Regions from separate parts of the Erythrobacter aureus genome, predicted to be linked through region 1. Evidence: riboswitches for the same ligand, from Rfam matches in the RefSeq annotation. Region 1 holds a riboswitch; the other holds the start of a gene.
The links. Region 1 has a riboswitch for cobalamin ahead of DVR09_RS08030 (DUF6580 family putative transport protein). Riboswitches for the same ligand answer to the same signal wherever they lie in the genome.
Positions count from the first base shown of each region.

Region 2: linked by a shared signal. The riboswitch ahead of DVR09_RS11670 (TonB-dependent receptor plug domain-containing protein) and the one ahead of DVR09_RS08030 (DUF6580 family putative transport protein) in region 1 are both predicted to bind cobalamin.

Region 1 is NZ_CP031357.1:1,629,671-1,634,083, reverse strand. It holds partial or broken gene DVR09_RS08040 (sulfotransferase family protein) at 1-215, shown strand, start outside; partial or broken gene DVR09_RS08035 (tRNA-binding protein) at 212-550, opposite strand; cobalamin riboswitch at 1,445-1,610, shown strand; gene DVR09_RS08030 (DUF6580 family putative transport protein) at 1,648-2,178, shown strand; gene DVR09_RS08025 (ABC transporter substrate-binding protein) at 2,144-2,962, shown strand; gene DVR09_RS08020 (Dph6-related ATP pyrophosphatase) at 2,955-3,773, shown strand; gene DVR09_RS08015 (TonB-dependent receptor plug domain-containing protein) at 3,816-4,413, opposite strand, start outside.
Region 2 is NZ_CP031357.1:2,390,296-2,394,708, forward strand. It holds gene DVR09_RS11670 (TonB-dependent receptor plug domain-containing protein) at 1-1,686, opposite strand, end outside; cobalamin riboswitch at 1,763-1,988, opposite strand; gene DVR09_RS11675 (cell wall hydrolase) at 2,179-3,264, shown strand; gene DVR09_RS11680 (hypothetical protein) at 3,386-3,727, shown strand; gene mdh (malate dehydrogenase) at 4,084-4,413, shown strand, end outside.

The DNA of each region.
Region 1 (4,413 bases):
ACGATCTCGAAGAACAAACCCGGCGGATGCTTGGCTATCTGGAACTACCGTTCGAGGAAGCCTGCCTCGATTTTCACAAGAGCGAGCGCGCGGTTCGAACGGCCAGCAGCGAACAGGTGCGCCAACCCATCAACCGCAGCGGGCAAAATGCCTGGAAGCCATTCGAGCCTTGGCTCGATCCGCTGAGAGAAGCGCTCGGTTCTCTCGCCTCCTAGGCTATTAGCGCGCCATTGGACACTTCGCCATCGGGCGCGGCGAGCACGATCCGCCCTTCGGCATCGGTAAAGCCCAACACCAGCACCTGTGACATGAACGGGCCGATCTGGCGCGGTAGTAAATTCACGACGGCCATGACCTGTCGGCCGACAATATCTCCCGGCGCGTAAAGATCGGTGATCTGCGGAGAGCTCTTGCGTTCGCCGATCTTCCCGCCGAAATCGACCTACAGCTCGAGCGCGGGCTTGCGCGCTTCCGGAAAAGGTTAGGCGCGAAGAACGCTGCCGCAGCGAATATCGATCTTGAGGAAGTCTGAGAACGTGATTTGATCCATCGTCTCAGCCTATTGGACAGCCGAACGCTTGTCGAACCTCATTCAATCCCGAACTCTCTGATAGAAGTCGAGCCGAGAGATTTGACCAAGCTCGAAAATGCTCATTCCATGCTGGCCGACTGACAAGCAATATTATCTGCTTTCAGGACCCAGGAACTCGGCAGCCAAGGTCTTGGATTTGGCCGCGAAGCGGTCATTTCAGGAGATAAAAGGCTGGGTCCTCCCCTGCCCCAATTCGGTCGCTTCTGCTCGGATCCTCAGGCGGGACTCGAACTCAAACAGTAAATTGGGACCCCTGCGAAGGACCCCGTTGGGGCATGCCCTCAACAAGCGATTGCACAGGCGAGAAAAGCCCCCCGGCTCGACCGCGCAGTTGGGGGGCATCGCTTGATTCCACGAGGACGAGAAACACGCCCAAGGCCGCGGCTTCAGGCGAACACATGCGGACGCATACGAACCTATACGGACGCTATTTCCTGGTAGCGGAGGAGGAGCATATTGAGAACAAGTATGAATTTGATTCTGCTCACTAATTCCGAATTCGCCTCGTGAAAATACCCCCGCCGATATCCCCGACAACTGGACTTTGCGTCAAGTCGTGACAATGCTGCGGTCAAACGGTTTGGCGCGTAGCAAAGCACCAGCCAACCGTCCCTCAAACGGCGGAATTCGAGCCGGAAGGTGACGGTCCGGTTTTGGGCAGCAAATGCGGAAAGCTGTCGGTCGATTTCCGACCCTCCAAGTGGGACAATCAGGCTTATTCATTGGTTACCCAAAAGCTGAAGGAGCTCTCTCCGCGCGCATACACCTGTCATTGCAGTTTCAGCAGACTTCAATCTGAACAAGGTTTGTGTTCCATCATTCGGCAAATTGAGCTAGCAGCATGCGTCGCTCGCAAGAGCGCATTCGAGACGGCGAACGGGAAACCGGTGCAATTCCGGTACTGTCCTCGCAACGGTAATCGGGTGACCGGCAGCAGCACGCCACTGTCCGATGGATGGGAAGGCGCTGCCGATCGAGACTCGTCAGTCCGGAGACCGGCCTCTCGAACCTTTCAAGCAGCCGCTCGAGGATTGGCGGTCGATGGAGCAGGTTTCATGAACCAGCACGCCAAATATGGCGCGCTTGCGGCGTCTTTGACGCTCGCTGGCGTCGCCTCACACGCTTTACCGCACGTAATGGGTGTCTCGACGGTCGGGGCAGTCGGTATGCTCGCCGCCGCCTATCTCCCGAAACGCTACGCATGCATTCCCGTTCTTGCGACGGTTGCTATCGTGGACGCGATGAGCGGCTTTTACGCTCTCCTAGCTATGAGCTTCGTCTATCTCGCCCATGGTTTGGCAACGCTGTCGGTAAGCAAGCCGCTCGTATCGATAGGCGTTCGGTCCGTTGGCGTTGCCGCGGTCGTCAACGCGGTCGTCTTCTACCTGGTTTCCAACCTGACGCCGATCGCGATGGGCTGTTATCCGAACACGGCAGAGGGCTGGCTTGCCTGTTATGTCGCCGGTCTGCCGTTCCTGCTCAAAGGCATTCTCGCCAATGTCATCTATGGCGGAGCGGCCTTCGGGCTGATCGCGCTGCTGGAGAAGCTCGATGCGCATCGTATCCTTGCTCCCCAGCGCGACTGACATCGTCGTCGCACTTGGCGCCGACCAGAGTCTGGTCGGCGTCAGCCATAGCTGTTCGGGCGATTGGGATCATCTTCCCAAACTGACAAGAACCTGGATCGACAAGGGTGCTTCGTCGGCGGAAATCGACCGGCAGGTGAAGACGGCGACGAGGCCGCTCTACGAACTCGATATCGAGACGCTGGAAGCGCTCGCGCCGGATGTCGTTATCAGCCAGTCGCTATGCGACGTATGCGCGGTTCCGTCCGGCGACGTGCAACAGGCAGTGCTTGGCCTGTCGAGCCAGCCGAGGCTAGTCGATCTCTCCCCGCATCGTCTGGCCGATGTGCCGCACTGTTTCGATCAGGTGGCGGATGTGATCGACCGGCAAGACGAGGCTGCTGCCCTGAAGAAGCGCTGGGACCGCACTCTCGACGCTTTTCGTGGTCGCCATGCGACAAACAGGCTGCGCATCCTCTTCCTCGACTGGCTCGATCCGCCCTTCGTCGCCGGTCACTGGATCCCCGATATGATCGATCTGCTCGGCATCACGAACCTGCTTGGCCGGGCGGGTGATCGCTCTTTCGCGACCACATGGGAAACGATTGCCGGTGCCGATCCCGACCTTGTGATCGTCGCATGTTGCGGCTTCGATGAGATGCGCGCGCGCGATGAAACCATCCCCCTCGGCTGTCCCATCATCCTTCTCGACGGCCATCTGCATTTCAGCCGACCCAGCCCCGCGCTCCTACCGAGTCTGGAAATGCTGTCGGATGCAGTGACGGAGTTCATGGCGGTTGCCTGAACCAGGATACTGGACCCTGCACGAAGAGGCCTGTGCGCGCGGGGAAGACACCTACCGCGATCCCGAAACCGGCTATCAGGTCTTCACCCGTATCGGCCTGCGTAAGCGCGAACGGTGCTGCGGGGTAGGATGCAGGCATTGCCCGTTCGACCATGAACAGGTGCGCACGGAGGATCGCGCGGACCGCATCCAGCAGGCGGCGTGGTTGACACGGACGCGTCCTGCGGCCGACCCCGCTGCGCGTATCCTGTTCTGGAGCGGTGGGAAAGACAGCTATCTGGCCTATCTGACCCTGGCAGCGGAGGCCGACACGCCGATCGTTCTCCTGACCACTTTCGATGCGCGCAGCCGGATCATCGCGCATCAGGAAATGGCGATCGCCGAAGTGGTCGCGCAAGCCGAGCATCTTGGCCTGCCTCTTATCGGAGTGCCGCTTCAATCCGGGCCGGACTATCTCGACCAGGTTGCGCCTGCGCTCGCTCTCGTGCCGGGCTGCTCCGGGCTATGTTTCGGCGACCTTCATCTCACGCATATCCGAAGCTGGCGGGAGGAAGCATTCCGAAAGCACCCGGCAACGTCCGGCATGCAGCTGTCTTTCCCGCTCTGGCAGCAGGACTATGCGCTGCTGCTCGCTAAGCTGGCCGCATCCGGCGCGATATGCGCGATCAGCGCAGTACGACACGATCTCGAAAGCGTGTCTGTCGGCGACATCTTCGATGCGAATTGCGTCGCTAAACTGCCGCGCGGGATCGACGCTTTCGGCGAGAATGGCGAGTTCCATACGCGCGTGACCTTCGACCAGGGCAGCTGACTGCCCGGCCGCAGTGCGATCGGGCAGGCAGTCAGACATGCGCTAGAACCGAGCCCGCGCCCCAATCACGGCGGAGCGACCCGGCGTGGCGAAGCTGAAGACGTCTTCGTACTCTTCGTCGAGCGCGTTTTCGATCCTCCCGAACAATTCGACGCTTTCGCTCAACGCGTACCGCATGTTTACACTCAAGAGCAGGTAATCGTCCAAGGCGACGCGCACCGGAACAAAAGACGGGTCGATAAAGGCAACATCCACCGCATCGCCATTGTAGCGGGCGACGATCGTGACGCCGCCACGATCGCCCGATGCCTGCCAATCGACGGCGAGGCTGGCGGTATGAGCAGGCCGCCGCACTTCCTCGACGCCGTTCTCCCGCGCGTGGAGATAGGTGTACATTCCGTCGACCCGCCAGGCCTCGCCGAATTGTGCCGTCGCGAATACCTCCACGCCGCGCTGTGTCGATATCGTGTCCCGGTTGGCCGGTGAGGCAATGAAATCGGGCGGCGGGAAAGTGGTAAAGATTTCGCCGGTAAGCTCGTTTTCGAAGTAGGTCGCGCCGAGCAACAAGCTATCGCCAAACAAGCCTTGCTCGATCCCGATTTCCCAGCCCCCGGACCGCTCCGGCTCCAGATCGACATTG
Region 2 (4,413 bases), 760 kb from region 1:
CCGCAGGTCCGCGCCCAGGGTGAGCCCGAAAAGCGCTTCGTAATCGGCGAACAGCGTGCCCATATGCCGCGGACGCCGGGCGAGCCGAAGGCCGGTGGTGCGATCTTCCGTATCGACATAGCTATAGACAGCCGAGAGACGCAGCCCCCTCGCGATGTCGAAACCGGCCTCGGCTTCGATACCCTGGGCTCTTGCGCGGTCCGTGTTGTCATAGGTGCCGAAAGGCCGATCGGCGCAGATACCGCCGGTGATGCCGAAACAGGATACGAACCCGATCAGATCCTCGCCGTCTCGGCGAAAGGCGGTAAGTGCCAGGTGCGTACCTTTGCCCCTGCTGCCCTTTTCCAATCCGATATCGAGACTGGTACTTTCTTCGGGTTGCAGCTCCGTATTGCCGTAATTCGACAGCAACTGAAACAATGTCGGGGCCTTGAACCCTTCACCCAGGCTTGCCCGCAGGCGCCAGTCGCTGCCAAAGCCGTAGGAGACATCGGCCCCGTAGCTCGCATTGCTGCCGAACAGCGAATGATCGTCTACGCGCGATCCGATATGCGCCGCGAACCGGCCCATCACGAAGCCGAGCTGAACATAGGCGCCGAAGATATCCGCCTCGCCATCGGGGCTGAAGCTGGCCGAATAGTCGGTCCATTCCTGTTCCGCGCCGAAGGCGACGGTGACAGGCCCGATGGCGCGGTATTCGCCGCGCAGGCTGAGCCTTTCGGAGCGACCATCGGAGGCGAAAGTGGTCGCGCCGTCGGCATCGAGATTGTCGCGCTCGGTATCCGACAGACCGTAGGAGCCCCTCAGCGTGAGATCGTTGCCGTAATAGGCGAAACCCACATCGCCCCAGAGGCGGCGCGTTTCCTGCGTGTCGAGCGTGTCGGAAAACGCGAAGGTCGGCGGCGGGAAACCATCGAGATCGAGATCGCCCTCGCTCCAATTGGCATGGGCGAAGACTTCGAGATTGCTGGCCAGATCGACGAAGACCTGTCCGCCCAGGGCAAGCTGTTCGAAGCCGTCGCGCTCCGTACCCGATGCAGCGGTCGAAAAACCATCGGTGCGATACCACGATCCGGTCAGACCAGCGTAATATCCATCACCGCCGATCCCGCCTGCCGCGCTGGTGAACAGCGTGTCGCGCGAGCCATATTCCGCATTGCCCAGGAAGCCGGTCTCGCCCCGCGTGGAGATATCGACAACCCCGCCAATGGCATCCGATCCCCAGATCGTGCTGTTGGACCCGCGCAGAATATCGAATTTGCCCGCTGTGCCGAGCAGGAGATTGCCGAAATCGAATCCGCCGCCGGGCGCGGCCGGATCGGCCACCCGGACGCCATCGACCAGTACCAGGACCTGCTGCGAATTCGCCCCGCGCAAATTGACCCCGGTAAAACCGCCATTTCCGCCATTGCGGCTGAACGATAGCCCAGGCGTGCGGCGCAAGACGCGGGTGGCATCGGCCCCCTGAACACTATCGATCTCTTCGCGGTCGATAATCGTCACGGCCTGCCCGGTATTGGCGATAGCGGTGCCCAGGCCGTTGGCGGTTACAGTAATCGTGGGCCGGACGGAATCCGCAAGGACGACGTCGGATTGGTGGACGGCACCGTCTTGCGCCTGAGCGGCCACGGAAATCGAGGAAACAGTCAAGAAAAAGAAGAATTTACGCACAAGAACTCCCATCATAGACGAAGTGCCGTCCATGACGGGAAAGGGCGGAATTGCGCCTTTCCGCGTTTGCCACCGGTACACCCCGCCCGTGGCCGAACGACGGTCAAGGGCAGGTCTCCTGGCTCCCGGATCGACACTCTCCCGCCGCCTTCCCGCCCTTCGACTAGCTCAGGACAGTGGCATATGGCGGGATCGCTCCCCGGTCACAGTTGCGGGGGCAGCGAAGGATTTCCCGTTCCGCCTTACGGCGGCCTTGGGTCACCTTCTTCCCTCTTCGGGCCTGTGCAAACAGGCCAACCCGTGACTCGGCGGCCCGATTAGCCTGCGATTTTGCATTGCACAAGATCGGTCTTCGTTAAGCATTGCGGTGCTAAGGTGCCGAACAACCCGCATGTATCGCCAGGCCCGAAGCCGGGGGCGATGGTCCCAAACCGGGATGGACCGCACGCGAAACTGTTGAATCGGCTGCAATTAGGCTATGTTACGGGGCTGATGAAAGGAAACGCTTTGACCGCACGCGAAAGGGAGGCCGGATCGGCAAGGCGCGCCAGCCGCGCGCCGTCCTCTCGCGTGTCTCGCCTCACCGAAAAGCGCCGCAAGCGGCACCAATTGCTGGCACGCGGCGGTATTCTGGCAGCGGCCATCGCCCTGCCCACAGTGGCCGCACAGGGTCAGTGGTCGGACTTCAAGCAGGCTCTGGGATTGGCCGAAGAACGTGTCGCGCTTACCCCGATGCCGTTCGAGACGGCGGGAGAAAGCTTCCCCGGATCCGCTTTCTACTATCTCGAGGATGCGCCGCGCCTCGCCACCGATCTTTCCGATCTGCGGGAGGCGGAGGGGCAACTCGAAACCGTCGAGTTCGCGGACAGTCACGGTGCGGGGGCGGCCGCGCAGGCCTTCCGCCAGGCCGGCAGCGGTCTCGACAAGGCCCGCGCGCTGCAATGCCTATCGATGGCGGTCTATTACGAAGCGGCAAGCGAGAGTTTCGGGGGCCAGCAGGCAGTGGCACAAGTGGTGCTCAACCGGGTTGCCCATCCGGCCTATCCAGCCAGCATATGCGGCGTGGTATTTCAGGGGTCGGAGCGGACGACCGGGTGCCAGTTCAGCTTTACCTGCGACGGATCGCTGCAGCGCAAGCCTTCGCGCAGAGCCTGGGCGGTGGCGCAATCGATCGCGCTGGGTGCGCTGGCGGGCGAGGTCTACAAACCTGTGGGGCTCGCGACCCATTACCACACCGATTATGTAAACCCCTATTGGGCGGCCAGCCTCGATTTCATCGGCGCGATCGGCACCCACCGCTTCTATCGCTGGAAAGGCGGCGCGGGAACGGCGGGTGCCTTTACCGACACCTATGCCGGCAGCGAACCGCTGGCCGCGCCCAATGTGCGGCGCGCGCAGGCCGAAGTGCCCGGCCCGGTTCGCCCCTCCCCGCCCTCGAACGCCGCAATCGCCCTCGATGCGCGGCCCGCCGCCACACCCGTAGGCGCGGCTACCACGCCTTCGGAGCACGAGGATACGCTGCCGCAATCGGGGCGCGTGCGCGATGAATACGCCAATTCGGGCAAATGGATCGCCGAACCCGGCAAGAAATGACATTCTGCGGGGGGAGGGTGAACGGCGTTTACACTCGGACAACCATGTCGCGGAACCGATGCTTAGTGTCGACCAGCTAGGGCACTGCAGTCAGCCCAGTCGCTTCACGAGGTCAGAGGCAATGCCCCTACATTTCGCCGCCGCCCGTTCCACCGCACACTCGCCGATTGCCCGCGCGCTGGCCAAAAAGGCGCATGCACGCGCTGCCAACGACAATGGCGACATCGCCCATATCCTGGCGCGCAAATCGAACTTCGACCATATGATGCGAGCCGCGCTACGGCATTTCGCCGAACACGGGCTGGGAGCGGCCGAGGCTGCGCGCCAGCAGGCGGAACAGGCGTATTCCGACGGCGACCGCGAAGCCTATGACTGGTGGCTGGGCGTATGCCGCACACTCGACCGGCGGCTAGCCAGGCAATTGGAAGATAGGATCGCGATCGAGACCCTGCTGGCGCGCTGATCCCCGGCGTTGCCTTGCCCGTCCGCATTCCGGGCGGCCACGCGGCAATCGCGCCTTCGGCCGGTTTCCACCGGATCGAGCCCTGCCGACCGACGCGGCAGGAACCTTGCCGGACACCAAGCGTCAAGACAGGAAGCACTGCCAAAACTCCGCCCTTATTGCAATTGCGAACTATTTGCAAAGATAGTTCGCAGCCTATACTTATTGCTGGTTGCAATCCCGTCCTCACGGGCCTAGGCCGCACTCGCAATCGACCGGGTGCCGTGCTTCCTTTGCGGGACACATGAAGCGCGGCCCCAATTATGGTCCGGGCATCATCATTGTCCCGCACGGCAGGAACAAGGACGCTACCCTCCATGGCACGCAAGAAGATCGCCCTCATCGGCTCCGGTATGATCGGAGGCACCCTCGCCCACCTCGCGGCGAAGAAGGAAATGGGCGACATCGTCCTGTTCGACATCGCCGAAGGCATGCCGCAGGGTAAGGCGCTCGATCTGTCGCAATGCGGCCCGATCGAAGGCTTTGACGCCAAGATCACCGGCACCAATGACTATGCCGACATTGCCGGTGCCGACGTGGTCATCGTCACCGCTGGCGTGCCGCGCAAGCCCGGCATGAGCCGCGACGACCTGCTCGGCATCAACCTCAAGGTGATAAAGTCGGTCGGCGAAGGCATCAAGAACAAC